3 linked regions of the Ketobacter sp. MCCC 1A13808 genome follow. The protein of the gene in region 3 interacts with the protein of the main gene of each other region in a pairwise test. Links are inferred from orthologs where the notes say so. Each region holds a gene or a part of one and is shown on either strand. Other genes may lie near its edges. The genes, in order: rlmN, zipA and ftsZ.

Region 1 (6,382 bases), on a different replicon or contig from region 3:
GGACTTTCAACCTGGGGATTTGGTTTCGTAGCAATTCCGAAAGCAGGATTCCCTGCAGCGAATCCTCGGAAATCACGTAGCAATCTGGCGCAACACTCAGGTGAGCGGTCACGTCACTGGCTTCGAGCAATAACACCAAACGTTCGATGCCCATGGCAAACCCGACTGCGGGTGTTGCCTTGCCCCCCAACTGTTCCACCAGGCCATCATAGCGCCCTCCGGCACAGACCGTACCCTGTGCACCCAGGGCGGTTGTAACCCACTCGAACACGGTTTTGCTGTAATAATCCAGCCCCCGCACCAGATTCGGGTTAATCTCGTAGGCCACCCCGGCTGCATCCAGTAGCGACTTTAATTGACTGAAATGCTGCTGCGACTCTTGATCCAGATAATCCTGCAAGCTCGGCGCTGCTTTCAGCACCGCCTGCGTGCCTTCATTTTTGCTATCCAGCACCCGTAAGGGGTTACTTTCAAGTCGCCGCTGGCTATCTTCATCCAGTTGATCAAAGTGCAGAGTCAGATAATCGACCAAAGCTGCTCGAAACTCGGCCCGCGCTTCGTTACTGCCCAGGCTATTAAGCTGAAGCGTCACCTGATCCGCCAGCCCCAGCTCACGCCACAAGCGAGCCGTCATAATGATCAATTCAGCATCAATATCCGGACCACCCATACCGAATGTTTCCACACCGATCTGATGAAACTGGCGATAACGGCCCTTTTGTGGTTTTTCATAGCGGAACATGGGCCCCGCATACCATAAACGCTGAATCTGGTTATAGAGCAGGCCGTTCTCCTCGCCTGCCCGCACACAACCGGCTGTTCCTTCCGGACGCAACGTCAGCCGTTCGCCGTTACGATCTTCAAAGGTGTACATCTCTTTTTCGACAATGTCGGTGACCTCACCGATGGAACGCTTGAACAAATCAGTGTATTCGACAATAGGAAGACGGATCTCACCATATCCGTACTGCTGCAACACACGGCGCACAGTGCCCTCAAGGTACTGCCAGATAACAGCGTTCTGCGGCAGAATGTCGTTCATGCCGCGAATCGCCTTAATGCGCTTACTCAATGTGCGGGAACCCCTTTATTGATAAAGAAATTTGCTTGTCGCGGAGTATACTCTCCGGAAATCAGGGGCCAGATTATAAGCCAGAATGTACCTGGATAACACTAACGCCTGCGGCGGGGCTCAGAGGCCCAGGGTAATCTTGACGGGTGCTTCAGATTCGCTGTCAACTTCCGCTGCGCGTTTACGAATCACTTGCTCTAATTCATCGATCAGTTCTGCGTTATCGACTTTGTGACTGGGCTTACCGCCGCGGAAAATCAAGTTGTGAGGTGAGCCACCGGTAAGCCCGATATGCGCTTCTTTCGCCTCTCCGGGGCCATTCACCACACAACCGATAATGGCCACATCCAAGGGCGTTTTGATGTCTTCAAGCCGCGATTCCAGGGCGTTTACAGTGGTTATAACGTCAAAGTTTTGCCGCGAGCAGCTAGGGCAGGCAATAAAGTTAATGCCCTTGGTGCGTAATCCCAGGCTTTTCAGAATATCAAACCCGACTTTCACCTCTTCTACCGGGTCCGCTGCCAGCGAAATTCGCAACGTATCGCCAATGCCTTCCATCAGCAACGCCCCCAGGGCGATGGCCGATTTTACGGTACCGGATCTGAGCCCACCCGCTTCGGTTACGCCTAAATGCAAGGGCTGCTCGATTTGCTCTGCAATTAACCTGTAGGCAGCCACGGTCATAAACACGTTCGACGCTTTCAGGCTCAATTTAAAGTTTTGAAAATTCATCCGATCAAGAATATCGACATGCCGCATGGCGGATTCAACCAGAGCTGCAGGCGTGGGCTCTCCGTATTTCTTCTGCAGGTCTTTTTCCAGGGAACCGGCGTTAACGCCAATCCGCAGCGGAATGTTTTTATCTACAGCAGCATCGACCACTGCCCGAATACGGTCTTCGCGGCCGATGTTGCCCGGATTAATACGCAGGCAATCTACGCCTTTTTCTGCAACGGCCAACGCGATCCTATAGTCGAAGTGGATGTCGGCCACCAAAGGCACATTGACTTGCTTGCGGATCTTGCCGAACGCATCAGCCGCTTCCAGCGAGGGCACAGAGACCCTGACAATGTCTACACCCGCCTCTTCCATGCGCCGAATCTGGCCTACTGTTGCCGCAACATCACAGGTTTCGGTGTTGGTCATGGTTTGCACGGTGATTGGTGCATCCCCACCCACAGGAACGTCTCCTACCATAATCTTACGAGACTTACGGCGCTTGATGGGCGATTCAAAATGCATGCTGTACTCCTGACCGAGGTTAACCAGGGCGCTATATTAAGGCTTATTGATGACTATTGCTATGTACCGGGACTATTCCCCCAGGCGGACACGAACTACCTTATGGGAAGGCACCCGGAAAGAAACCGGCTTGCCGTTGTAACTCAAAGATACCACGTTACCATTACCCAATTTTGCTTCTAACGGTACCTGCCCATCCAGGGTCAAAGTCTCGCCTAGTCGCTTTAAATTGGAGTAAATCAGTTCACCCTTGCCATCTCGCACTTCCACCCAGCAGTCTCCCGTAAAGGTCATGCTGATCTCTCCGGTGATGACAGCGCCTGCCTCGGTCTCCGGTGATGCCGCGTTTTCTGAGCCAGCAAGCTCTGAAAAAGGAATGACTTGTGGCTTGGGCGGCGCCGTATCCACCACCGCAGCCTGCGGGCTGACTTCTTGAGCCGGAGATGAACTGTATTCAGCGGCGCTGATTTCAGACTCACTACCGGAAGATCGAGGTGTATCTGTGCCTGCAACCTCTGCAGAATCGTCTTTTATCCAGGTTTCACCATCGTCTTCTACTGTGTTCCCGGTCATACCACTTGAGGCGGGTTCTGCACTTGCCTGCGCATGGGTTTCCCCGGCAGCCTGACCGGATACGGTCACTACCTTGATATCCGGTGACACCACAGACGCACTTTGTTCAGGGTGAATGGCCGTATCCTGAGTCACCGGTTGATCCGGGTTTGTCCGCTCCGCCGCGCCCGGACTGTCTTCTGTTACGTAAAAGAACGTGACCAGCGCTGCTGCAACAATCAGAACCACAAATACGATCAGGATGGGCCCACCCTTGGGTCCGGTTTTAGGTGGCTCTATGGTTATGACGGGTTTCGGTTTGTCGCATCCGGTAATGGCCTCGTACGAACGCACCAGGTCTTCGCTGGCAATACCCAATACACGGGCATAGCTGCGGATGTACCCCTTCACGAAAGTCGCATTGGGTAAAGTTCGGTAATCATCCGCCTCCAGTGCTTTGACAACACCGGGTGACAAATTCAGTGACTGGGCGGCTTCAGCCACCCCCAAATGCAATGATTCCCTGGTTTTTCTCAGGCGGGCACCGGGAGACGCACTAACCAGCGGCTCCACGTTAGCATCTATATTCTGGTCGGCGTTGGCCGCCGGCTTACCGGGTAAAGCAGTCATGGTTATAATGACGCCTTGTAGGCTTTATATTCATCTGATCCTGGAAACATACTCTTTAATGCTAGTGCATAACTGGCCACTTTGTCTTTATCGCCGAGTCTACGCTGCAACCGTATACCTATCCAAAGTTGTTTTGGGCTTGAAGGCGCTATCTTCTCATACTTTCTCAAGTATCTCTCGGTTAGTTGATTATCCCCGTCTTCCAGCGCCAGTTCAGCCAGTTCCAGCGTCGATACGGGCATATTGGTGTTGAGTTGAAGCGCCCGGTTAAACGCTTTGCGCGCATCCTCCCGTTCGCCCACTTTCAGATAACACACCCCCAGATTTTCGAATGCAGTATAACGGCGCTGATAACGATAGTCCTTGGCGACTTTTTCTAGCTGGTCAATAGCATCCTGATATCGCTCTTTGCGATATAAATATGAGGCGTAGTTATTGCGGGCCTGTGAAAAAGCCTGATCCCCCGACAACGCCTTTTTGTAGTATCTTTCTACCTGCTCGTCTTCGCCTTCAATGGTGTAAAACAAGGCTAGCGCATTATTAACCGCAGGGTCATCCGGGGCGATTTCATGGGCCCGTTTCAGCGTACGATCTGCGTTAGCCATTTGGTTTAGCTGCATATAACGCGTCGCGGCCTCAACATAGGTTTTCACCGCTTTCGCCGGATCCTTGTTTTGAGCCAAAGGGTCATTCGTTTCAGTGACACAACCCGATAATACAACGCATACCACCACGACGATGGGTGATACTATTTTTAGCGGATTCCTCAGCCTCATTCTCCAACCTTAATACTGGTTACGATTGTTTGTGTACAGATACCTGTTGCACCGGTATTTGCTTACCTTTTTGACTGTTTGCGGCCTTTTCTGCAATTTTAGCCTGCCACTGCGCCGCCCTGCGGGTGCGATCCTGCACTTGGCCAACTAGCTGACCGCAGGCTGCATCAATATCATCGCCCCGCGTGGTGCGTATCGTCGTGACGAAACCGGCTTTAATTAAACGGTCCTGAAATGCCTTTATGCGCATTCCGTTAGGTCGCTTGTATCCGGAGCTGGGAAACGGGTTGAACGGTATCAGATTAATTTTAGAGGGCACATCCTGCAAAAGCGCCACCAGCTGCTCGGCATGCTCGTATTTATCATTCACACCATCCATCAATACATATTCCATAGTGACACGCCGCGTGTCAGGAAACTGATCAACATATCGACGACATGCCGCCATCAATGCAGATAACGGATACTTTTTATTGATGGGAACCAACTGATCACGCAACTCGTCATTGGGCGCATGCAGTGACACCGCCAACGCTACATCAATGCGGTCATACAGCTCGTACATCTTGGGAACCACACCCGATGTACTGAGTGTAAGTCGCTTTTTAGCAACCCCATAGCCAAGATCATCTTTCATGATCTCCATTGCCGTGACCACGTTCTCAAAATTCAACAATGGTTCACCCATACCCATCATGACGATATTAGTGATATTGCGAATTCCGTGGTTTTCAGGGGCTCCAAACGAGCGTTGGGCAATCCATAACTGACCTATTATTTCATCCACGCTCAGGTCTCGTTGAAAACCTTGCTTTCCGGTGGAGCAAAAGCTGCAGTCCAAAGCACACCCTACCTGCGATGAAACACATAGAGTGCCGCGCTTGCCGTCAGGGATGAAAACCGTTTCCACTTTATTGCCCTGCCCCAAATCCACCACCCATTTGCGGGTGCCATCGCTTGAGAAGTGTTCCAACTCAACAGCCGGCCCTTTGATTTCAGCCACTTCCGCGAGTTTTCCACGCAACCCTTTGCCGATATTGGTCATCGCCTCAAAATCATCGACGCCAAAAAAGTGAACCCACTTCATGATTTGATGGGCACGAAAGCGCTTCTCTCCGAGGCTCTCGAAGAAATCTTCCATCTGCTGGCGGGTCAACCCCAACAAATTGATTTTATTCGTGCTTTTTTGACTGACTTGGTTCATGGCGGACCTGTCTGAGGGGGTTATATAACCCTGGTCGGTGGCTTTAATACGACAAATGGAGCCCTGGGACTCCATTTGATCTTACCCAGGCCTATACCTATTTGTATAAGCCTAGCTTAATTCTGCAATTTCAAGCAATTAGCGTGTACGCTCGCACAACTCGCTTTCTGCAAAGAAATAACCGATTTCACGGGCAGCGGAAGTGGTGGAGTCAGAACCGTGAACCGCATTTTCATCGATGGTTTGAGCGAAATCAGCACGGATAGTTCCGGCTGCGGCTTCAGAAGGGTTGGTGGCACCCATCAGTTCACGGTTAAGTGCAACTGCATTCTCACCTTCCAGCACTTGAACCAACACCGGGCCGGAAGTCATAAACGCAACCAGATCTTTATAAAAAGGCCGCTCTTTATGTTCCGCGTAAAATCCACCGGCTACCTGGTCCGACAACTGAACCAGCTTGGCCGCAACCACGCTCAGTCCGGTTTTCTCAAATCGGGTGATAATTTCACCAATCACATTTTTACCAACAGCATCAGGCTTAATGATGGATAAAGTGCGTTCTACCGCCATGTTTCTCTCCAATAACTATAGTTTTCAATGGGTTAAATAAAGCTGGTAGACCGACACGAATAAACGCCAGTGCCGGTCAGTCAGGATGCGGCGATTATACGCAGGTTTATTGCGTTTTAGTATGGGGGGCAATCAACTTGTCACACTCGAAGCCGCGCCAGGGTCTGGGTGACATACTGAATGGTGAAATCGATTTCTTCTTCGGTTGTGAATCTACCGAGCGAAAAGCGAACCGCAGCTAATGCCAGGTCATCTGGCAAACCCAGGCTTTTCACCACATAAGAAGGTGCGACCGAAGCAGAATTGCAGGCACTGCCGGAAGCCACGGCCAGATCA
Region 2 (11,563 bases), 400 kb from region 3 along the record:
CTGGCTACAGGAATTTCGATATCGCAAAGAACGCTTCGATCAAAACATCCAGTTGATTGCCAGTAACTATCTGCCCTGCATTCCCGGTTTAAAACATCTGCCCAATCTGAATATGAAACTGAATTATTTTACCAGTTTGCTCGGCCATGAAATGACCTCTGAAAGAACGTTTCAGGTACCAAGCCATAAACTGTTTCTGATGGGTACAGAGATCATTGATGGCTACCTCGCCGTCATGGATCAGGCCAATGCGGTCATCCGCGACCAGCTCTATCATATGAACCAGGTGTGTATTGAACGCTTATCCACTGACCCGGAGGGCATTTCGGATCGGGATTAAGCAGGCACCAGCTCAAATCACGTACAGAATCAACACGGGTATGGTCACAAACGAGAGCAAAGTGGATATCATCACCATGCCCGCGACCACCTGGGGTTCACGCTCATAACGCAGGGCGAATAGATAATTGAATACCGCGACCGGCATGGCACTCTGCAAGATTAATACGCCGCGAGCAACCCCCTGAAGGTTGAATAGTTCAGCCATGCCCCATCCGGCCGCCACACCGATACCCAACCGCGTTAATGCGAAATACAGGCTCTTTCCTAAATTCTGAATTTTAAGCGTCGCCAAACTGACACCCAACGTTAGAAGCATTAACGGAATCGTCATATCCCCGAGCAGATTAACGGTATTCTGCGCCCAAAGTGGTAACCGGTAATCCGTATAAAGCATAAAAATCGCAACGGCAATGGAATAGATTATCGGATTACTGACGAGTTCACGCAGCACACTGCGCCCACTGACTAACGCGATTCCCAACGTGAAGTGCAATAGCGACAGCACCATAAACACCGCCAATGCCAAAACCAGGCCACGCTCGCCGAAGGCAAACAAACACACCGGCAACCCCATATTTCCGGCATTAGGAAAGACCAGAGGCCCAAGAAAGGTTCGCAGGGGTTGCCCTGCAAGTCGGATTAAGAGAGCTGCAGCGAGAAGACTGGACGCAATCACCGACAAGGTTACCCAGAACATTTCCTGAAGAATGCTATGTGAAATATCAGACTGCGTCAGGGCAGACACAATCAGACAAGGTGCTCCGATACACATAACCAACCGGGTGATCATGTCCGTGTCATAAGGCCAGTTGAACTTGATCCATAAAAAACCGATCAGTACGCACACCATAACGGGGCCGGTGACCGGCAACAGAGTGTTTAACATAGACTGCTCTCTCAGGTTATTGGTGCACTATGATATGATGCGACGCCGCAATATACGAAACTTTATAACCATCCTCATGAACCACGACGACATCCACAATCACCCCATCCAGGTAGCAGACATTGATTGGCAGGACGCGGCACCCTTGTCCCCTCGTTTTGGTGACGTCTACTATTCCCGTGACAACGGTATTGAAGAAACCAATCATGTCTTTCTGTTGCAGAACCGGTTACACGAACGCTGGCAGCAAAACACGACCGATCGCTTCACCATCGCCGAAACCGGCTTTGGCACCGGGCTAAATTTTTTTTGCGCTGCTACGCTTTGGTATTGCAGTCCAATGCAGAACAAACACCTGCATTTCATTAGCGTCGAGAAGTTTCCTTTGTCATTAACAGATATGACATTTTCTTGCGCCAAACACCCGCAGTTCGATTGGATTTCAGCTTCACTAGTAGAACAATACCCAGCGCCGGTAGCCGGTAGCCACCGGCTTTTTTTTGCTGAGCACAACATTACGCTCACTTTATTATATGGTGACGCCGTCGACTGCATGAGGGAGCTGGATGGTTGTGTAGACGCTTGGTTTTTGGATGGATTCGCACCGTCAAAGAACCCCGAGATGTGGAACCAGGCGCTCTATGACAGCATGGCCAAGTTAAGCCACAGCGACACCACCTTATCCACTTTTACTGCCGCAGGCGAGGTTAAGCGAGGTCTGCGCCGGGCCGGTTTTCAGGTTGAGCGTTGCCCCGGTTACGGCAGAAAACGCCACATACTGCGCGGGCGGTTCGGACAGTCCCCGGGCAAACCGACGACCGCGCCTGCGGAGCAAAAACCCTGGTTCCAATTCCGTTACACGCCGCAGACAGCCAGGCGAATAGCGGTTATCGGAGCCGGATTGGCTGGCAGCAGCGTGGCAAGAAAAATGGCTGAACGCGGCTGGGACGTTACCATTCTGGAAGCGGAAAGCGAGATTGCAAGCCAGGGCTCAGGAAATCCCACCGGCATCACGTTTACCAAACTCAGCATTCATAACACACCCCAGAACCGGTACTACCAGTCCGCCTACCTCTATGCTTGCCGATATATTCGAAGTCTGTTTATGCATCACCAGGTTGCCGAGGGTGATGACTGGTCTTTGCAAGGGGTTTTGCGCCTGGCCTACGACGATAAAGAGAGGGATATCCAACAACAACTCATTGCCGCCCGGTTCTGGCCGCAAGAATTGATGGTAGGGTTGAGTCCCGAGGACATCTACCATCAATTCGGTATTGTTTCACCCGTATCGGGAATACTGCTTAAAGGTGGCGGCTGGCTAAACCCTAGACAGTTGTGTGACACATTGCTATCACACAAAAACATTAGTCTGGTCACCGATTCCCGCGTTACCGGACTGCAACAATCGGACACCGGTTGGAGCATTGAAACGGAAGGCCAGTCAACCCAAAACCGTACTCCTTCACCGGCTTCGTATGAGGCTGTAGTACTGGCAAATGCCTTTGGTTGCCAGCAGTTTCAACTCAACGGGTATTTTGATTTACGCGCAGTACGCGGGCAGATCAGCTATTTGCCTGCGACTGAAGAGAGCCGTGTCCTGCCGGTACCGCTCAATTACGAAGGCTATGTGAATCCGGCACGCAATGGCTTCCACAGCGTTGGAGCCACTTTCAATCCGAAATTGGACGATCCGCAGGAACGGGTTCAAGACCACAAATGGAACTGCGACCAGCTACAAAATACCGTTCCGGATCTGGCACGGCAACTGAACCTGCAACCTGCAGACACGCTGCGGGGGCGCGTGGGCTTTCGCTGCCAAACTCCGGACTACCTGCCTTTGGTGGGCCCGGTTGCAGACGCCCAAGCGTTTCAGCAGCAATACCGGCAGCTGGGAAAAGGGTTTTTAAAGCGAGAGTTCCCGGTCGCACCGAACTTACCGGGATTATACATTTCCACCGGGCACGGCTCGCGCGGTATCACGTCAACCTGCTTCGCTGCAGAAATACTGGCAGGTTACCTGTGTGGCGAACCGCAAATTATTGATCGATCAGTACTGCACGCTATTCATCCAGCGCGCTTCCTGATACGTAAAATCATCCGCCGACAACTATGAAACAAAGTGATTAAATAGGTTACTAAGCACCATCGAAACGTCACCAAAAAGCGGTTGCCGGATAGAAAATAGCTTGGCAAGATGATCCGACATGTCCAATAAAGTTAAAGGGAATTTGCATTGAATCGGTTACAACCTGGTGGGGTTCACGGCCGAAAAGTTAACTTTAGCCAGTCTGAGCAGCATGTGAAAAAAAAAGATAACCAGAAATTCACTGTTCTCGTGGTGGATGGAGATCGCCATTCCCGTATTACTACCAGCGAAATCCTCAGCCAGGCTGGGTTTAATACCGTTGAGGCCAGAAGCGGAAGACTAGGCTACCTTTATTTTCATCAATTGCAGCCCGATATGGTGTTGATGAATCTGATGTTGCCGAGAACCTCTGACGGTCTCGATTTGTGCCGCCAGATTCGCAAACACGCCAAGGGTGGCTCGGTACCCATTCTCATCATGTCTTCCTATGTCGAAGCGGATTCCATAAGCAGTGCTTTTGATGCCGGAGCCACGGATTTCATCACCAAGCCAATCAATCATTTGCTATTGATCCAGCGCACTCAGTATTTAATTCGCGCCTATCAAACACTGCGTTCGCTGGAGAATCGTGAGCGGGTACTTGAACAGGCTGAACGGATCGCTAACCTGGGCAGCTGGGAGTGGAGCAGCAAGAGCAACACGCTTTATGTGTCCAAAGAATTTAATCGAATTCTGGGGCTGGCGGCAGATGCACATCCGACCATAGAAGATATTCTGAATCTGGTTCCAGAGACAGAACGCATCAAATTAATTAAGTCCTTTCGCCGCAAGGACAGCAAACACCAGGGCACAATCACGATCAATCACAAACTGCATACTGAAGCCGGTGTTATGCGCATCTTACGCCATGAAGCTCAGTTCAAGTTACTCAATGAGGTGGATTATTCGATTTTCGGTACCATTCACGATGTTACCGCTGAAGTCCTGCACAAAGAGCAAATACTACAACTTGCTTACTACGATTCACTTACTCGATTGCCCAACCGGACTTTCTTTAAAGCGCACCTGGAATTTGCAATCCGGGCTGCCAGAAAATCAGGTAACTTGTTAGCCATTCTGGTGTTCGATCTGGATTTATTTGCCCGTATTAACAATTCATTGGGGCACGAGGCAGGCGACGAGCTATTAAAGAAAATTACTGATCGCTTGCAGCACACCTATCCTGACAAACATTGCACTAAGCTCAATATGAGCGCCATTGATCCCATGGCACCCCATGAGCATATGAGCGATAAAATTGCTCGCCTCGAGGGCGATCAGTTTGCTGTTCTGATTCACAATTTCACCCGATTAGATGCCGTTATATTGGCAACTCAGGCCATACTGCGGCAGGTTTCAACACCGTTTTCCCTGCGCGAAAATAATATTGTGCTTACCGCAAGTGCGGGAATCGCGCTGTACCCCGTGAATGGGCAAAGTGCAGAAACTTTGTTGCGCAATGCGGACGCTGCAATGCACTTCGCCAAATCCCAGGGGCGCAATAATTTTCATTTTTATTCCAGCGAAATTGATTTTAAATCCAAAGAGCAATTGTCGATTGAAAGCGATCTGCGCCAGGCTATCCGCCACAATGATCTGGAATTGTTTTTCCAGCCAAAAGTGCATCTGAAGACCGGAACGATTCGCTCAGTGGAAGCGCTGGTCCGCTGGAATCACCCCAGCAGGGGGGAGATTACCCCGTCTGACTTTGTACCCATGGCGGAACAAATTGGTCTGATCAGTGAACTGGGCAATTGGTTAATAAACAAAGCCTGCCAGCAAGCCCGTAGCTGGAATGATGAGGGGTTGCCTCCGATAAGGGTCGCGATTAATCTGTCTCCCATTCAGTTTCGCAGCGGAACGTTAACGGGCAACATCAAAAATGCCCTTGCCAAACACAAAATTGCTCCGTCCCAACTGGAAGTGGAAATTACAGAAACCGTATTGCTGGAAGATACCAGCCGGGTAATGAAAACGCTGGAAGGTATTCGCAAGCTGGGCGTGAGAGTCGCCCTGGATGATTTTGGAACCGGTTATTCATCCCTGAGTTATCTGACCCGGTTTCCTTTTAACACATTGAAAATCGACCGTAGTTTCGTGTCACGCTGCATTAAACACAGCCAGTCTGCTGCAGTCATTCACACCATCATCCAGCTGTGCAAAAACCTGAATCTTGAAGTAGTCGCTGAAGGCGTGGAGAACGAAGAGGAACTGCGCTTTCTGATGGACCACCGATGCGACTACATCCAGGGGTTCTACTTTAGTCAGGCTCTCAGTGCCACAGAGCTAAGCCGGTATATTAAACGACAATCGTGGGAACAGTTGCTGGGGCAGTTCAACTAACAAGTACAATGTCTGACAGCGAAATCAGCCCCGGAACGGCCCCGGACAAATGTGCGCGCTGCCCTCTTCCTGATTAAATACAATAACGTATTCCTTACATTTAATGCCCTGAATAACCTGATTAACCTTGGTTTCAGACGACACTTCATGCTCGCCATAGTCAGTGCCGTCACGGGTAACGAATTCTTCTACCAGACGGTAAAAAGTGTCTTCAGGTAAGTCTTGCCAGGGAATTTCAAGTAGATTTTGCAACCGCGCTCTCTCCTAACAAATCAAGTATGGTGTCTTCGCCGAACGCTTCGATCAACTTGGTGCGCACCTTCGCATCCAGAATACGGATGTTTTTAAGGTTAACCATGCGGCTCAGCTCTTTATCGATCTGGGTAAGGATCTGAGTGCGCGCATAATCTTTGTTGTCTGCCGGAATGGCATACCAGGGTGCAAAATCTGCGGCTGTTTTATTGAGCATGTCTTCATAGGCTTCCTGGTATTGATCCCAGTACTGCCGGCTTTCCAGATCGGACGTGGTAAGTTTCCAGCGTTTAGTGGGTTCTTTCACCCGGTCCATAAAGCGCTTTAACTGCTCCTTTTTTGAAAGGTGCAAATAAAATTTCAAAATAATAACACCGTCGTCCGCTAACTGGCGCTCGAATTCAAGGAGTTCACGATAAGCCCGCTTCCATTCCGGCTTTTCTGCAAATCCTTCAACACGCTCCACCAAAACACGACCATACCAGGAGCGATCCATAATGGTAATTTCACCTGGTTGCGGTATTTTTTGCCAGAACCGATACAGATAATGGCGTGCCTGTTCACTTTTATCCGGTGCGCCAATGGGCCACACCCGCACTCCCCGCGGATCAAGGTGCCGGGTTAAACGACGGATTACCCCACCTTTACCTGCAGTATCAGTGCCCTCAATCAGAATGATGACACGCCGTTTTTCCCGGAAAATAGCCTGCTGAACACGCAATAAACTGAACTGTAAACGGTGTATTGTTTCTTTGGTGTCTTTCGGCTTTTTAGCCGGCTTGGTAACCAGATCTTTTAGCCTGATTGAGTCACCCGTCAATTTAATTACGCTCATTTTCGCTTCCTTTTTGCGTTTGCTCGTTGGAGAAAGGTTTAAATAACAAGGGATATAAATAACTTTGAAAGTCTTCAAGCATCCGGTTCATCGTTGCCTTATCTTCCAGCACCAAACCATCATGCTCTACTTTATCCGAAAGCAGTTGTTGAGCCAGATTATGATAAATGGCAATACGCTTCTGCAGGTAATGCCGGCCACCCTCTTCCAGAAACGGCTCTAATGCATAATAGGACTTGGCCAGTTTTTGCAGCGAATCCTCCAGCAGTTGCTTGTCTTTCCGATTGACGCTAAGCCAGGTATCCGACAACGCCGCCATGAACTCCGCATAGTGTTGTTGCCGTGCCATAAAACTTTTTTCGAAGCGGGTCACTCGGGCTTGTTTATCCAAGAATCCCGCGTATTGTGCCTGGGCTCTTGCCAATGCTTGTTCCTGCACTTGCTGCGCCTGAATAAGTTGTTCCCCGGATACCCGACCGGTTTTATAGTTCAGATAAGAAACAAAGCCGGTCATAACGATGGCAGCTAAAACCAAAACAAAGCCGAACAAAATAACACGGTTCTCTTTATTAGCGAAGGTCGGTGACGTTGATGAGCTCTGCTTCGGCTCGGAGTATCCTGACATTACTGCCTCCGTTAGGTTTGAACAATGCCGTGGTGCTTGAGTAAATTGATAAAGTCGGATTCCGTTAACACCGGAACGTCCAGACTTTCCGCTTTGGTTAATTTGGAACCGGCTTTTTCGCCGGCCACCACAGCGCTGCTTTTTTTAGACACACTGCCGCTTACTTTTGCTCCTAATTTCTGCAAATACGCTTTGGCTTCATCCCGGGTCATTTCAGCAAGCGTTCCGGTTAGCACGAAGGTTTGCCCTGCCAACGGCTGCTCACCCTGTTCCGCAACCTCAATGTCTTCCCACTGCACGCCCGCCTGCTGCAGTTTTTCAATTACATCCAGGTTGTGTGCTTGCTGGAAAAAGGTCTCAATATAATCTGCAACGACCGGCCCGACATCCTGTACCTGTAACAGGGTCTCGTGATCGGCCGACTGCAACTTTTGCAGGCATCCGAAGTGCGTTGCCAGATTCAATGCTGTCGCCTCCCCCACTTCGCGAATGCCCAGGGCAAACAGGAATCGAGGTAACGTCGTGTGTTTACTGGCTTCCAGCGCATTAATCAGGTTCTGTGCGGATTTTTCACCCATGCGCTCCATAGCAGCCACCTGCTCTGCGGTCAGCAGATACAGATCGGAGACCTGGCTAATCAATTCCAGATCCACCATTTGCTCCACCAATTTGTCGCCCAATCCATCTACATCAAGCGCCTTGCGCGAAGCGAAATGTTTGATGGCTTCCTTAACCTGTGCCCGGCAGAATAAGCCACCGGAACACCGTGCCACCGCCTCACCATCGGCTTTCACGATATCCGACTGGCACACCGGGCATTGTTGCGGTAACTGCACCGGCTCTGTTTTTTCAGGTCGGCGTTCCAGCACTACTTTTACGACCTTCGGAATAACGTCGCCGGCGCGGTGCACAATCACCGTATCACCCACCCGAACGTCCATTCTGGCGACTTCATCCATATTGTGCAGTGTGGCGTTGCTAACCGTAACTCCGCCGACAAACACCGGCTCTAACCTGGCAACCGGAGTGATGGCGCCCGTGCGTCCAACCTGAAACTCAATGCCCAATAGCTGGGTCAACTCTTCTTGCGCCGGGAATTTATGTGCGGTAGCCCAGCGTGGCGCCCGTGATACAAATCCCAGCTCAGCCTGCAATTTCAGGCTATTGACCTTATACACTATGCCGTCGATTTCATAGCCGAGCGCGTCTCGTTTATGCAATATCCGGTCATGATAGGATTGCAACGCGGCAGCGCCGGTGACCCGCTCAACCTCGGAGTTAATCCGAAAGCCCCACTGTTTTAATTGTATTAAATTGTCATAATGGGTTTTGGTGAGCGCACCACCTTCTACGAAGCCGACGCTGTAACAATAGATATCCAGCGGGCGCAAAGCCGTGATTCTGGAGTCCAATTGACGCAGACTGCCAGCCGCTGCATTACGCGGGTTAGCAAACGTTTTTTCACCTCGCGCCGCTGCCTGGCGATTAAATTCGTTGAATCCATCCAGGGGCATAAACACTTCTCCACGCACCTCCAGCAGATCAGGATACCCCTGCCCGCGCAATCGTAAAGGCACGCTATCGATGGTCCGTATGTTCTGGGTTATATCTTCACCTGTTTGACCATCGCCGCGGGTCGCAGCCTGCACCAATACACCCTGCTCATACAGCAGGCTTACGGCCAATCCGTCCAGTTTCGGCTCACACACAAATTCTATTTCGTCTTCTGTGCCGAGACGTTCACGAATACGCCGGTCAAACGCCACCAGCTCGTCGGCATTGAACACATTATCCAGAGATAACATAGGGAGGCGGTGCCGGATCTGATTGAAAGCCGTGAGCGGAGTATCCCCTACCCGCTGCGTTGGTGAATCCGGCGTAATTAAATCCGGATTCTCTTGCTCCAATGCTTTCAGCTGCTGAAACAGGCGGTCGTATTCCACATCTGGAACCGAGGGATCATCCAGAACATAATAACGATAGTTATGCTCGCGTAATTGCTCGCGCAGTGCGTCAATCTGCTGGGAAATTGATAGCATAGAAGAATCCAATCCAGTCGCTAAACCAAAAATCGCCGGTCAGGATACCGGCTGTTGCAAGTGAGTTACCAGGATCGGGATTATACACCCAGGGCGTTGTATCGACGACGCCCTGGGTAAGGGGAATACTAATATTGCCGCTTTCCACCGCGATAAGAAAGCAGCTTGCGCTCAAAATCGAGCACACGCTGGCGATAATGTTCTGCCGTTTGCTGGCGCAGTACATTATGGTTCTCGTCTTTGATATCTGCATCCAGCAACTTGGAAATTTTGCGCGCTGAATCCATCATGATCTCAAATGCGTGAATAGGACGTTTGGGGCCGGGCAATTTCATGAAGATACAAATACCCGGTGTGCTGAATTCTGACATGGTATCCAGATCAAATACGCCGGGCTCCACTACATTGGCGGCACTGAATAACAATCCGCCTTTTCCACTATGCTGTTCATAGCGATGGAATATATTCATTTCACCGAACCGGAAACCACAAGACAACATCACCCGTAGTAACTCGGCACCGTTCAATTCGCCCTGCTTCGCCATCACGTTAATAACGAACACTTCCTGCAACGACGGGTCAAGTTCAACTTCCGCCGGGGCTGGTTCACGCTGCCGCGCGGGGGCTGTCTTACGATTCAATTGCGCTTGCTGCTCGGCACGGGATGCCACTAGCAAATCATCATCGGTAAACAAATCGGATTGGTCTTGCTCGACTGGTTCCGGCTCCGGCTCATAGCCGTCGGTGTCATAATCGTCCGCTTCATACGCTTCATGGTGTTCAGCATAGGCCTGCTGATATTCTTTATCGTCTGCGAGCTTACGCCCCGGTATCGTATAACTGCGTTTCTGAGGGCGCTCATCGGGCATCCCCGGATCTCCGAACGCCAGTTCAGCGTCGTCGATCGCAGAGCCGAAACCATCGTCGTCCTCAGCCCGGTTAGAATGATCTTCACCAATCGATTGGCGCACACTCAAAGGAATTTTACGGGCACCCCCATTGGGCAACTCTCCGCGGAAATATTCCCACTCATCTTCGCAGCTGCCACCCAGCTCTGAAGGCAGCTTGAGTTCACCAATTCTGGATTTCCGCATTCGCCGGTATCCGTCAAGGGCAATCCCTGCAATAACTACTAACCCTACTAATATAAGTACCAGTTGTAGGTCAAATTCCATCAGTCGAATCCTCGCGTATTCTCTGTGGCTTCTGATAGATCAAGCCCTGATCGCAATTTTGTCACTTCTATCAAAAACATAGAGCATATCCATTAAAAATAAAGCCAATTCGTCAATATTTTGCTAATTAGGCAACCGCCATCGCTGCGGCTTGCTCAACATCCACCGTTACCAATCTGGAAACACCTGGCTCGTGCATGGTGACCCCCATCAATTGATGTGCCATTTCCATCGCAATTTTGTTGTGGGTGATATAGATAAACTGCACTTTCGCTGACATTTCTTCCACCATGCGGGAGTAACGCCCCACGTTGGCGTCATCCAGTGGTGCATCCACTTCGTCCAAAATGCAGAACGGGGCCGGATTAAGCTGGAAGATGGAGAACACCAACGCGATTGCAGTGAGCGCCTTTTCACCCCCACTGAGCAAATAAATGGTGCTGTTTTTCTTGCCTGGCGGGCGAGCCATAATGGCAACACCGGTATCCAGCAGATCATCACCGGTCAACTCCAGATAGGCATGGCCACCACCAAACACTTTGGGGAACAATTCCGACAACCCTGCTGAAACTTTATCGAACGTTTCCTTGAAACGGGTGCGGGTTTCACGGTCGATTTTGCGAATTGCATTCTCCAGGGTTTCCAGAGCCTGCATTAAATCCTCGTGCTGTGAATCCAGATAATTCTTGCGCTCGGACTGGGATTTATATTCGTCAATTGCCGCCAGGTTAATCGCGCCCAAACGGGAAATTTTACCACCCAGCCGGTCCAGCTCGGCAGACCATTCCGCTTCGTTTGCTGCTTCGGGTAATTCATTCACAACGACCTCAATATCAAATTGAGATTCGGTCAATTGGTTTTGCAGGTTTTCACGCTGCACCCGCATCCCCTGCCACTCCATACGGTTCCGCTCCAGTTGCGAGCGCACCCCTTGCGCGGAC
Region 3 (10,315 bases):
GGAGCCTCAGCAGGAACAGGCGTTGCAAGCGCTGTCGCTAAGAGCGTTCGATGCCCTGGGCTGCAGTGGCTGGGGGCGCGTAGACGCAATGATGGATAAGAACGGGGATTTCTGGTTGCTGGAGGTGAATACCGTGCCGGGTATGACCGACCACAGCCTGGTACCCATGGCGGCAAAGGCGAAAGGTTTGGATTTTGCCGCATTGGTGGAAGCCATTGTATTAGGACAAAAGGGCGAATAAGTGAAAGGACAGAACCAGGCAACAGTGAAATCAGCTCAGCGCAATCAGCAGTCTGCTGCGCAAGTGCCCGGGTTGGGGCGGATTCGTCTGTTGTTGATTGTATTATTACTGGTTTTGATTGCGGCAGGTTTGGTGGTGCGGCAATCATTGCATAATTGGTTGGAGCAAAATCCGATTCAGCAAATTAACGTGGTGGGCGATCTTCACCACGTTGATCAGGACAGGTTAAAAGCCGCGTTAGCTCCCTATGTTGCGGACAATTTCTTCACTGTTAATTTAGAAAAAGTGAAAAGCACAGCGGAATCTTTAGCCTGGATTGATTATGCCGATGCAAAAAAAGAATGGCCGGATACGTTGGTTGTATTGCTTCATGAACGCATTCCGGTAGCGAATTGGGGTGGTAATGAATTTTTAAGTCAAAAAGGTGAAATATTTTCTGCAGAACACGTGCAGCCTGATCCAAACTTGCCTACTTTTATAGGCAGACAAGAACAAGCGCCCGTTATTGCAGAACGATTCACAAAAATGCAGAAAATTTTAAGTGAGATCGGGCTGTCTGTGAAAAAGCTTGAATTGGAAGACAGGGTCTCTTGGAAAGCGCAACTTAACAATGGATTGGTTCTGGTAGTCGATGAACAAAACAGCTTGGAAAAATTAAAACGTTTTGTTCAGCTGTACACACTTTTCACCGACCAACAGAAGCAACAGCTTTCAAAAGTTGATTTGCGCTACGAAAACGGGCTGGCAATCAAGTGGAAGAAGAACGATGGTGACACAGACGCTGCGTAATATGTTCGGATTGGGGGACTCCCATCCGGTGAGTACACAAGAACGGTCCAGTGGAGTTGTGAGTAATATGGGTAGCCGGATGATAGTAGGGCTCGATATAGGCACCACAAAAGTAGTTACCATTGTGGGCCAGTTGAAAGGCGATGGTCATATCGAAATTATCGGCATCGGATCATGCCCTTCACGTGGTCTGAAAAAGGGCGTGGTGGTCGATATTGAGTCCACAGTGCAATCGATCCAACGAGCGATCGAAGAAGCAGAGCTGATGGCCGGGTGTCAGATCCATTCGGTCTATGTAGGCATTGCCGGTAGCCATATTCGTAGCCTTAACAGTCACGGGATCGTCGCTATCAAAGATCGCGAGGTGAACCGGGCAGATCTGGAGCGGGTCATTGATGCCGCTCAGGCTGTGCCCATCCCGGCAGATCAGAAAGTGCTGCATATTTTGCCGCAGGAATACATCATTGATTCCCAGGAGGGCATCAAAGAGCCGATGGGCATGTCCGGTGTGCGCCTGGAGTCAAAAGTTCATTTGGTCACCTGTGCCGTGAATGCAGCACAGAATATTGAACGTTGTGTGCGCCGATGCGGATTAGAAGTAGAAGATATTATTCTGGAGCAGCTGGCGTCAGCCTATGCAGTGCTGACAGACGATGAAAAAGAATTAGGTGTATGTATGGTGGATATCGGTGGCGGTACAACCGATATAGCGGTTTTCACTGAAGGCTCAATTCGTCATACAGCGGTTATACCAATAGCAGGCGATCAGGTAACAAACGACATCGCCATGGCGTTGCGAACGCCAACAGAGCATGCCAACGAGATTAAAATCAAGTACGCGTGCTGTTTGACTCAGTTGGCTGGCCCGCAGGAAACAATTCGGGTGGCAAGTGTTGGTGATCGACCTTCTCGTGAACTTTCCAGGCAGGCGTTGGCCGAAGTAGTAGAGCCTCGTTACGACGAATTGTTTTCTCTGGTGCAGGCGGAACTTCGTCGCTCAGGTTACGAAGATCTGATAGCGGCGGGTATTGTACTTACCGGAGGCTCATCGAAAATGGAAGGTGCGGTAGAGTTGGCAGAAGAAATTTTCCACATGCCGGTGCGATTGGCTTCACCTCACAGTATTCAGGGTTTAACTGAAATGGTGAAAAACCCAATATATGCCACCGGAGTCGGTTTACTGAAATATGGACAAAAACAAGTAGAGGCGGGAATCGCACAACACCCAACACCTCAGATCATAGAAGAAAGCTTTGTATCGAAAATGAAAACCTGGATAAAAGGCAATTTTTGACAGGTTACAAATAACTATTTAATCAGTTCTCAACCAAGAGAAACCATAGCGAAGGAAGGAAAGGGGAGATAGATATGTTTGAACTCGTTGACAACGTACCTCAGAACGCAGTAATAAAAGTCGTCGGTGTCGGAGGCGGTGGTGGTAATGCCGTTGAACACATGCTTTCAAATCAGGTGGACGGTGTGGATTTCATCTGCGCTAACACGGATGCCCAGGCGTTGAAAAATATGAACTCCAAAACCCTGCTGCAACTCGGTGGGGCAGTCACTAAGGGTTTGGGTGCGGGTGCGAACCCTCATGTAGGCCGGGATGCCGCTCTTGAAGATCGAGAACGCATCCGTGAAGTGCTGGAAGGCGCTGACATGGTTTTTATTACCGCAGGCATGGGTGGCGGAACAGGCACAGGTGGTGCGCCTATCGTGGCTGAAATAGCGAAAGAGATGGGCATTCTTACCGTCGCGGTCGTCACTAAGCCCTTTCCTTTCGAAGGTCGTAAGCGTATGCAAATTGCGTTGGAGGGCATGAAAGAGCTGTCCGACAACGTGGATTCATTGATTACGATTCCGAATGAAAAACTGCTGGCAGTACTTGGTCCCAAAACCAGTTTGCTCGACGCATTTAAAGCGGCGAATGATGTGTTATTGGGTGCGGTGCAGGGGATAGCCGATCTGATTATCCGCCCCGGTATGATCAACGTCGACTTTGCAGACGTTCGCACCGTTATGTCTGAGATGGGCATGGCGATGATGGGAACCGGCTTCGCAAGTGGTGAAAGTCGTGCCCGTGAAGCTGCAGAGAAAGCGATCCGCAGTCCGTTGCTGGAAGATGTGAACCTGGAAGGTGCGCGCGGTATTCTAGTGAATATCACTGCGGGCGAAAGTTTGTCGCTGGGTGAGTTCTCTGAAGTAGGCGACACGGTCGAAGAGTTCGCTTCAGACAATGCGACCGTTGTTGTGGGCACAGTAATTGATCCCAGCATGGGCGATGATCTTCGCGTCACTGTGGTGGCGACGGGGCTCGGCGCGGTGGGTGAGCAAACCACGCCGGTTCGTTCAGTTGAATCTGTGACTAAACGGTCTGCTCAGGAAGCGGTCTCAGACTATGGACGTTTTGATAAGCCAGCGGTGGAAAGGGTGCGGCGACATCAGCCTCAACCCCAGTCCGAATCACGCAGGCGTCCAGTAATGGAGACGGATGTGAACCGGGAATATCTTGATATTCCAACGTTTTTGAGACGCCAGGCCGATTAATTTGGTCAAAAAACATACGGTTTGCGGTGATTTATTTGGTGATCTTGACGAATGCTGCTAGTATTACGCCAAATTTCCGCTTTGTGCCCCGAATTTTAAACCTTAAATTGTGTGGAATGAGATGATTAGACAACGCACATTAAAAAATACAATCCGTGCAACCGGTATCGGTCTGCATACAGGCGATAAAGTGTACCTCACTTTGCGGCCTGCGCCGGTAAACACAGGCATTGTATTCTGTCGAACCGACCTGGATCCCGTGGTAACCATCCACGCGGACACCCTTAATGTAGGAGATACTACGTTATCAACTACATTGGAGAACGGGGACGTTCGAGTGTCCACTGTTGAGCATTTGATGTCGGCGTTTGCAGGTCTTGGTATCGACAATGCTTACGTTGATTTGAGTGCTTCTGAAGTCCCGATCATGGATGGCAGTGCCGGTCCCTTCGTGTTTCTGTTGCAATCCGCAGGTATTGAAGAGCAAGGTGCGTTGAAGAAATTCATCCGCATCAAGCGCCGCGTGACTGTGACGGACGGAGATAAGTCAGCGACATTCCTGCCTTTTAACGGGTTTAAAGTGGGTTTTGAGATCGACTTCGATCACCCTGTGATTAAAGCGCGTAGTCAGACAATTTCACTGGATTTTTCCAGCACATCGTTTGTGCGTGAGGTCAGCCGGGCCCGTACCTTTGGTTTTATGCGCGATATTGAGTACCTGCGTGAGCGTAATCTAGCGCTTGGTGGCAGTGTCGAAAACGCAATCGTGGTAGACGATTACCGGATTCTGAACGAAGACGGTCTTCGGTACGACGACGAGTTCGTAAAACACAAAGTATTGGATGCAATTGGCGACCTGTATTTGTTAGGCAAAAGCCTGATTGGCGAGTTTCAGGGTTATAAGTCCGGACACGCCCTGAATAATCAGCTTTTGAGAGAGTTATTGGTACAAGAAGATGCCTGGGAAATGGTCACCTTCGATGACGCCAAAACTGCGCCAATTTCCTACACCAATCCTGTGTTGGCAGCAGAGTAGTCAAAAAACCGTTACACAATCCCCCCTTTCTGCCATTAAATCCGACAATTTAGTCGGATTTAATGGCAATTTTCTTAATCTTTGCCATATTTCTCTAGAGTGTCAGCGAGCCTGATCATCGACATCGCCAGAGCGTCGTCTTTTATCTCCGCCGCCGCATCCTTGAGAGCCTGTCTGTTTCCGGCTGATACAGGTTTTGCGGTACGGGTATAACTGCGATCCATCTTTATAGGTTGCTCAGCAATTTTGATGTCGATAGTTTGCACGGCGCTGAATTTAGTGCTCTTTTTGAGTTTTGTGAGTAGCTGAGGTTGCATAAACCGGAGTTGCGTTGCTGCGGAACCAGTGCTGGTCTCTAAAACCATCGCTCCGTTGCGGTAACTGCGGATTTGACAAAAATTAGCCAGCTTGCTGGGTAGTAATTGTTTAAAAATGTGATTCAGCTCAAGAAGTTGGACGGCGTTTTCAGCAAGTGACATCACGTCCTTGTTGTGGCGCATGATTTCCCTTATATTTTTTATGGTTTGATCCATTGCCATAAGAAATCACAAAATGCTCAGAGAGTTGAGTAGTAGGGCTTTTGATTTCTTCTAATTGTGAAGCAAAAGGCCATTGAACTCTAGAGACGTAGTAATGAATGTAATTCTTTTTGATCAGAAGACGGGTCACTCTCGCCCCGTTCGTTTCCCTGCGGCTGTGTTGATGCTGGCAGTGGTCCTTTTACTGGCTGTCACTGCCGCTGGTGGTGTGGCAGCAGGTTACTTCCTGAAAGGGAATGTTGTTGCATCCGATGGTGATTTGACGATCTTGTTGAAGCAGGATATCGCCAATAACGCAGAAAGCATCAAACAAGCACAGCAATCGGCAGAAGGTCATGTATCAGCAATGACGGTGCGCATGGCTGAACTGCAGGCGCGCCTGATGCGCCTGGATGCCCTGGGCGAGCGCTTGGTTGATGTCGCCAACCTGAAGGGCGGGGAGTTCGAGTTTTCCGAGGTCCCCGCAGTCGGGGGGCCTGAAGAAGGTGAAATGGGAATTGAAGTGGAACGGCCCAGCTTTCTGAAGGATCTGGACCAATTGGCATCGGATGTAGAAACCCGTGAACGTCAGCTGGAAGTGCTGGAAAGTTTGCTTGAAAACCGCAAGATTCAAAAAGAAGTCGCCCTTGCCGGCAGACCTATTACCTGGGGCTGGTTGTCATCACGTTTCGGGCGTCGGAATGATCCTTTTACCGGGCGGGTAGCCTGGCATTCCGGCGTGGATTTCGCTGGCAAAGATGGATCTGATATCGTCTCCGTCGGTGGTGGGGTGGTGACCTGGGCGGGTGAAAGATACGGATACGGCCTGATGGTTGAAGTCAGCCACGGCGGTGGTTATGCCACGCGTTACGCCCATGCAAAAGAAATTGAAGTGCAAGTTGGCGATATTGTGAAGCAGGGTCAGGTTTTGGCAAAAATGGGTAGCACTGGCCGTTCCACAGGCCCTCATGTGCACTTTGAAGTGCGTAAAAACGGCAAAGCGGTTGACCCCTCCCGTTACGTGCTGCGGAAGCGCACATAAATACTCCCGAATCCGCTAAAATAGTCAAGAAGGCGCACCTAATACGTGCGCCTTTTCATTATTCCCCCATGTAAACGCTTTATCCTGCAGGGAAAATAACGTTAGAATTGCTGCCTTAAATTTTATTCCCTGTAAAGTGCTGGGTCTGCTGGTTTAGGTTAGACCCAACCCGTAAGGTTAGGGAACAAAGCCTCCGTTCAAAGAAGTGAAAACCTATGTTACGACCACTGTTTCGCAAGATTTTTGGTAGCAAGAATGAGCGTGAGCTCAAGCGCATGGGAAAACTGGTTGTTGAGATCTCAGCCCTGGAGGAGGAGATAAAAACCCTCTCCGACGAGCAGTTGAAGGCTAAAACAACGGAATTTCGTGCCCGTCTGGAGCAGGGCGAAACCCTGGATGCTTTGTTACCTGAAGCCTTTGCCACGGTTAGAGAGGCGAGTAGCCGTGTCATGGGGATGCGTCACTTTGATTGTCAAATGATCGGGGGCATCACGCTGCACGAAGGCAAGATCGCTGAAATGCGCACCGGTGAGGGTAAAACCCTGACTGCGACCCTGGCTGTTTATTTGAATGCGCTACCTGAAACCAGCGTTCACGTTGTAACGGTCAACGATTATTTGGCTCAGCGGGATGCGGATTGGATGCGGCCGTTGTATGAGTTTCTGGGCTTATCGGTCGGGGTGATCTTATCCCAGCAGGATTCAGAATCGAAGCGAGCAGCCTACGCATGTGATATTACCTACGGTACCAATAATGAATTTGGATTTGATTACCTGCGTGACAACATGGCCTTCACCCTGGAGGACCGGGCTCAGGGGCCACTGGCGTTCGCTGTAGTAGACGAAGTCGACTCCATACTCATAGATGAGGCACGTACGCCATTGATCATCTCCGGGCCCAGTGAAGACAGCTCGGAGCTCTATAAGAAGATCAATGTATTAATACCTAAGCTGCAACGCGGGTATGAAGAGAACCCGGACGGCAATCCGGAAGAAGGCCCGTCGGGGCATTTTACTATTGATGAAAAAAACCGTCAGGTAGAACTGACAGAAGAAGGCCATCAATATGTAGAAGATTTGCTGATTGAATACAACTTATTGAACGACGGGGAAAGTTTATATGCCCCCAATAATTTGAATCTACTGCATCATGTACACGCGGCATTAAAAGCACACAGTTTGTTTCAACGTGATGTTGATTATATCGTTCAGAATAACCAGATCGTCATTGTGGACGAACACACTGGGCGCACAATGGCGGGGCGCCGCTGGTCTGATGGTATCCACCAGGCCGTAGAAGCAAAAGAAGGCGTGAATATTCAATCGGAAAATCAAACGCTGGCTTCAACCACTTTCCAGAATTACTTCCGTTTGTATAACAAGCTATCGGGTATGACCGGTACTGCTGATACCGAAGCATTTGAATTTCACCAAATCTATGGTTTGGATGTGATCGTTATTCCCACCAATAAACCCATGGTGCGAAAGGACGAGAACGATTTGATCTATATGAGCGTTGAAGAAAAATACGACGCGATCATTGAAGATATCAAAGGCGTTGTCGAGGAGAATCGACCAGTGCTGGTGGGTACCGCGTCAATTGAGAGTTCTGAGTATTTGTCGAAGGTTCTGACCAAGCAAAAAATCCCCCACAAGGTTTTGAACGCGAAATTTCATGCTCAGGAAGCCGAAATTATTTCGCAAGCAGGTCGTGCCGGGTCGATTACGATTGCAACCAATATGGCCGGACGTGGAACGGATATTGTTCTGGGCGGTAACTGGCAGGTAGAAGTGGACGCGATGGCGTCTCCCACCGAGCAGGACATTGCGGCCGCCAAGCAGGCCTGGAAGGATCGTAACCAGGCAGTAAAAGACGCGGGGGGGTTGCATATAATTGGCACGGAGCGTCATGAATCCCGCCGAATAGATAACCAGTTGCGCGGCCGTTCCGGTCGGCAGGGCGACCCGGGGTCCACCCGCTTCTTCCTGTCGCTGGAAGATAATCTGATGCGCATTTTCGCGTCGGACAAAGTCAAAGGCCTGATGCAATCATTGGGAATGGAAAAAGGCGAAGCAATAGAGCACCGTTGGGTGACAAAATCTATCGAGAATGCGCAGAAGAAAGTGGAAGGGCGCAATTTTGATATTCGTAAATCGCTGCTTGAATACGACGATGTTGCCAACGATCAGCGCCGAGTTGTGTACGAACAGCGTAATGATATTCTGCATGCAGAGGATTTATCTGAAAACATCAAAGCCATTCGGGTGGATGTCGTCAACGATTTTATCAGTGGATACATACCGCCTCAGAGCATGGAAGAACAGTGGGAAGTGGCTGAGCTGGAAAAAGCACTGGAATCTGATTTCCGGGTTCCAATGCCCATCCAAAGTTGGCTTGACGAAGACAAGACGCTACACGAAGAAAGCCTGCGCCAGAAAATTATCGACATTCTGGAGCAGGCGTACGCGACCAAAGAAGCCAATCTGGGTGATGAAGCCCATGTCATGCGTCAGCTTGAAAAACATGTGATGTTGGCGACCCTGGATCGATTGTGGAAAGAACACTTATCCAATATGGATCACCTGCGTCAGGGCATTCATCTGCGCGGTTATGCACAAAAGAATCCGAAACAGGAGTATAAGCGGGAAGCGTTTGAGCTATTTCAGATGTTTCTGGAGAACGTTAAGCTGGAGGTGATACGTATCCTCACCACGGTGGAACTGCGGCGTCAGGAAGAAGTGGAAGAATTGGAGCGACAACGGCGCGCTGCTGCTGAACGTGACATAAAGCTACAGCATGCGGACGCCTCGGCAACGGAAGAACCGCCAGAGGTTGCTGATCCCTCCCATACGCCGTTTCAGCGCCAGGATCGTAAAGTAGGGCGTAATGAGCCTTGTCCCTGTGGCTCTGGCAAGAAATACAAACACTGTCACGGCCAGTTAGAATAAGCACCAAGCCGGCTTTTCAAAATAATATTAAGGGGCTGTATCAGCCCCTTTTTCAATTCACATCAGGAGAACAATCATGGCGGTCGGAGCAGACACGTTTCCCGAAATGCACCCGGTAAAAGGCTTTCGCCTGGGCGCTACCAAAGCTGGAATTAAAAAGCCGGACCGACGGGATCTAGTGATGATGGAAGCCTTGGCAGGCAGTACCATCGCGGGTACGTTCACACTCAATGCGTTTTGTGCAGCACCGGTTACTGTTTGCAAACGTAATTTAATGTCACTGGGTGGCGCCGCGCAGCAAAACGTGTTTCTGATCACCAACACGGGCTATGCCAATGCAGGAACCGGCACGCAGGGAATGGCCAACGCCGAATCGGTATGCCAGCATTTAGCGGAGCAGGTTTCCGTTCCGGTGAATCACATTTTCCCTTTTTCCACTGGCGTCATTGGTGAGCCCTTGCCTGTGGACCGCGTGGTTGCGGGCATACCCGATGCCATCAACAGGCTGTCGGAGTCCGGTTGGGCTGATGCGGCGGTTGGCATCATGACCACGGATACCCGGGCAAAAGGCGCTTCCGTACAGCTCAATCTGCAGGGCAAAGTGGTGACCATAACCGGTATCTCAAAAGGTGCCGGCATGATCAAGCCGAATATGGCAACCATGCTGGGTTATGTCGCGACCGATGCGGCCGTGGCACCCGACTTGTTGCAACTTTTGGCATCCCAGGCAACGCAGGCTTCATTCAACTCCATTACGGTCGACAGTGACACTTCCACCAACGATAGCTGCCTGCTGGTCGCGACTGGCCAATCCGGAGTAACCATATCCGAATCCGCTGTAGATGATCTGGAAGCGTTCAGCACGGCATTACAGTCGGTCTTTCTGCAGTTAGCGCATGCCATCATCCGTGACGGTGAAGGTGCCACTAAATTTGTTGCGGTTCAGGTTGAGCAGGCCCGCTCGGCAGACGAAGCCCGGGAAGTCGCCTATACCATTGCCCATTCTCCACTGATCAAAACTGCGTTGTTTGCTTGTGACCCGAACTGGGGGCGAATCCTGGCGGCAGTCGGGCGAGCTCCGATACCGGATCTGGCGGTGGAGGGCGTGTCGGTTTATCTCAATCATGTGTTGATTGCTGAGCAGGGCGGGGTTGCGGCAAGTTATACCGAAGCGGCGGGCTCTGCCGAAATGCA

Evidence for each region.
Region 1: the proteins of ftsZ (region 3) and rlmN interact in binary tests that used the Escherichia coli proteins (3 or more experiments, as listed by UniProt). The link is inferred for Ketobacter sp. MCCC 1A13808 from one-to-one orthologs.
Region 2: the proteins of ftsZ (region 3) and zipA interact in binary tests that used the Escherichia coli proteins (3 or more experiments, as listed by UniProt). The link is inferred for Ketobacter sp. MCCC 1A13808 from one-to-one orthologs.

What each region holds. Positions count from the first base shown.
Region 1 is NZ_VRKW01000018.1:36,772-43,153, forward strand. The notes cover bases 3,385-6,382. They hold rlmN (dual-specificity RNA methyltransferase RlmN), read right to left. Parts: upstream 5,477-6,382; coding sequence 4,292-5,476; downstream 3,385-4,291. Other genes in these bases: FT643_RS20660 (RodZ domain-containing protein), read right to left, coding at 3,385-3,496; pilW (type IV pilus biogenesis/stability protein PilW), read right to left, coding at 3,499-4,272; ndk (nucleoside-diphosphate kinase), read right to left, coding at 5,615-6,046; FT643_RS20680 (IscS subfamily cysteine desulfurase), read right to left, coding at 6,187-6,382. Outside these bases: hisS (histidine--tRNA ligase), read right to left, coding at 1-1,072; ispG (flavodoxin-dependent (E)-4-hydroxy-3-methylbut-2-enyl-diphosphate synthase), read right to left, coding at 1,193-2,314; more of FT643_RS20660, read right to left, coding at 2,387-3,384.
Region 2 is NZ_VRKW01000001.1:401,126-412,688, forward strand. The notes cover bases 8,600-11,563. They hold zipA (cell division protein ZipA), read right to left. Parts: upstream 10,623-11,563; coding sequence 9,576-10,622; downstream 8,600-9,575. Other genes in these bases: ligA (NAD-dependent DNA ligase LigA), read right to left, coding at 8,600-9,447; smc (chromosome segregation protein SMC), read right to left, coding at 10,750-11,563. Also shown: FT643_RS01815 (hypothetical protein), read left to right, coding at 1-340; FT643_RS01820 (AEC family transporter), read right to left, coding at 353-1,228; bifunctional tRNA (5-methylaminomethyl-2-thiouridine)(34)-methyltransferase MnmD/FAD-dependent 5-carboxymethylaminomethyl-2-thiouridine(34) oxidoreductase MnmC, read left to right, coding at 1,263-3,341; FT643_RS01830 (two-component system response regulator), read left to right, coding at 3,462-5,696; FT643_RS01835 (YheU family protein), read right to left, coding at 5,721-5,948; FT643_RS01840 (polyphosphate kinase 2 family protein), read right to left, coding at 5,932-6,783; FT643_RS01845 (hypothetical protein), read right to left, coding at 6,770-7,408; more of ligA, read right to left, coding at 7,420-8,599. UniProt on the Escherichia coli protein: Essential cell division protein that stabilizes the FtsZ protofilaments by cross-linking them and that serves as a cytoplasmic membrane anchor for the Z ring.
Region 3 is NZ_VRKW01000001.1:806,887-817,201, reverse strand. Bases 1,591-4,487 are described here. They hold ftsZ (cell division protein FtsZ), read left to right. Parts: upstream 1,591-2,398; coding sequence 2,399-3,577; downstream 3,578-4,487. Other genes in these bases: lpxC (UDP-3-O-acyl-N-acetylglucosamine deacetylase), read left to right, coding at 3,699-4,487; ftsA (cell division protein FtsA), read left to right, coding at 1,591-2,324. Outside these bases: FT643_RS03500 (D-alanine--D-alanine ligase), read left to right, coding at 1-241; FT643_RS03495 (cell division protein FtsQ/DivIB), read left to right, coding at 242-1,030; more of ftsA, read left to right, coding at 1,098-1,590; more of lpxC, read left to right, coding at 4,488-4,613; FT643_RS03475 (DUF721 domain-containing protein), read right to left, coding at 4,688-5,152; FT643_RS03470 (M23 family metallopeptidase), read left to right, coding at 5,247-6,173; preprotein translocase subunit SecA, read left to right, coding at 6,389-9,121; bifunctional glutamate N-acetyltransferase/amino-acid acetyltransferase ArgJ, read left to right, coding at 9,198-10,315. UniProt on the Escherichia coli protein: Essential cell division protein that forms a contractile ring structure (Z ring) at the future cell division site. The regulation of the ring assembly controls the timing and the location of cell division.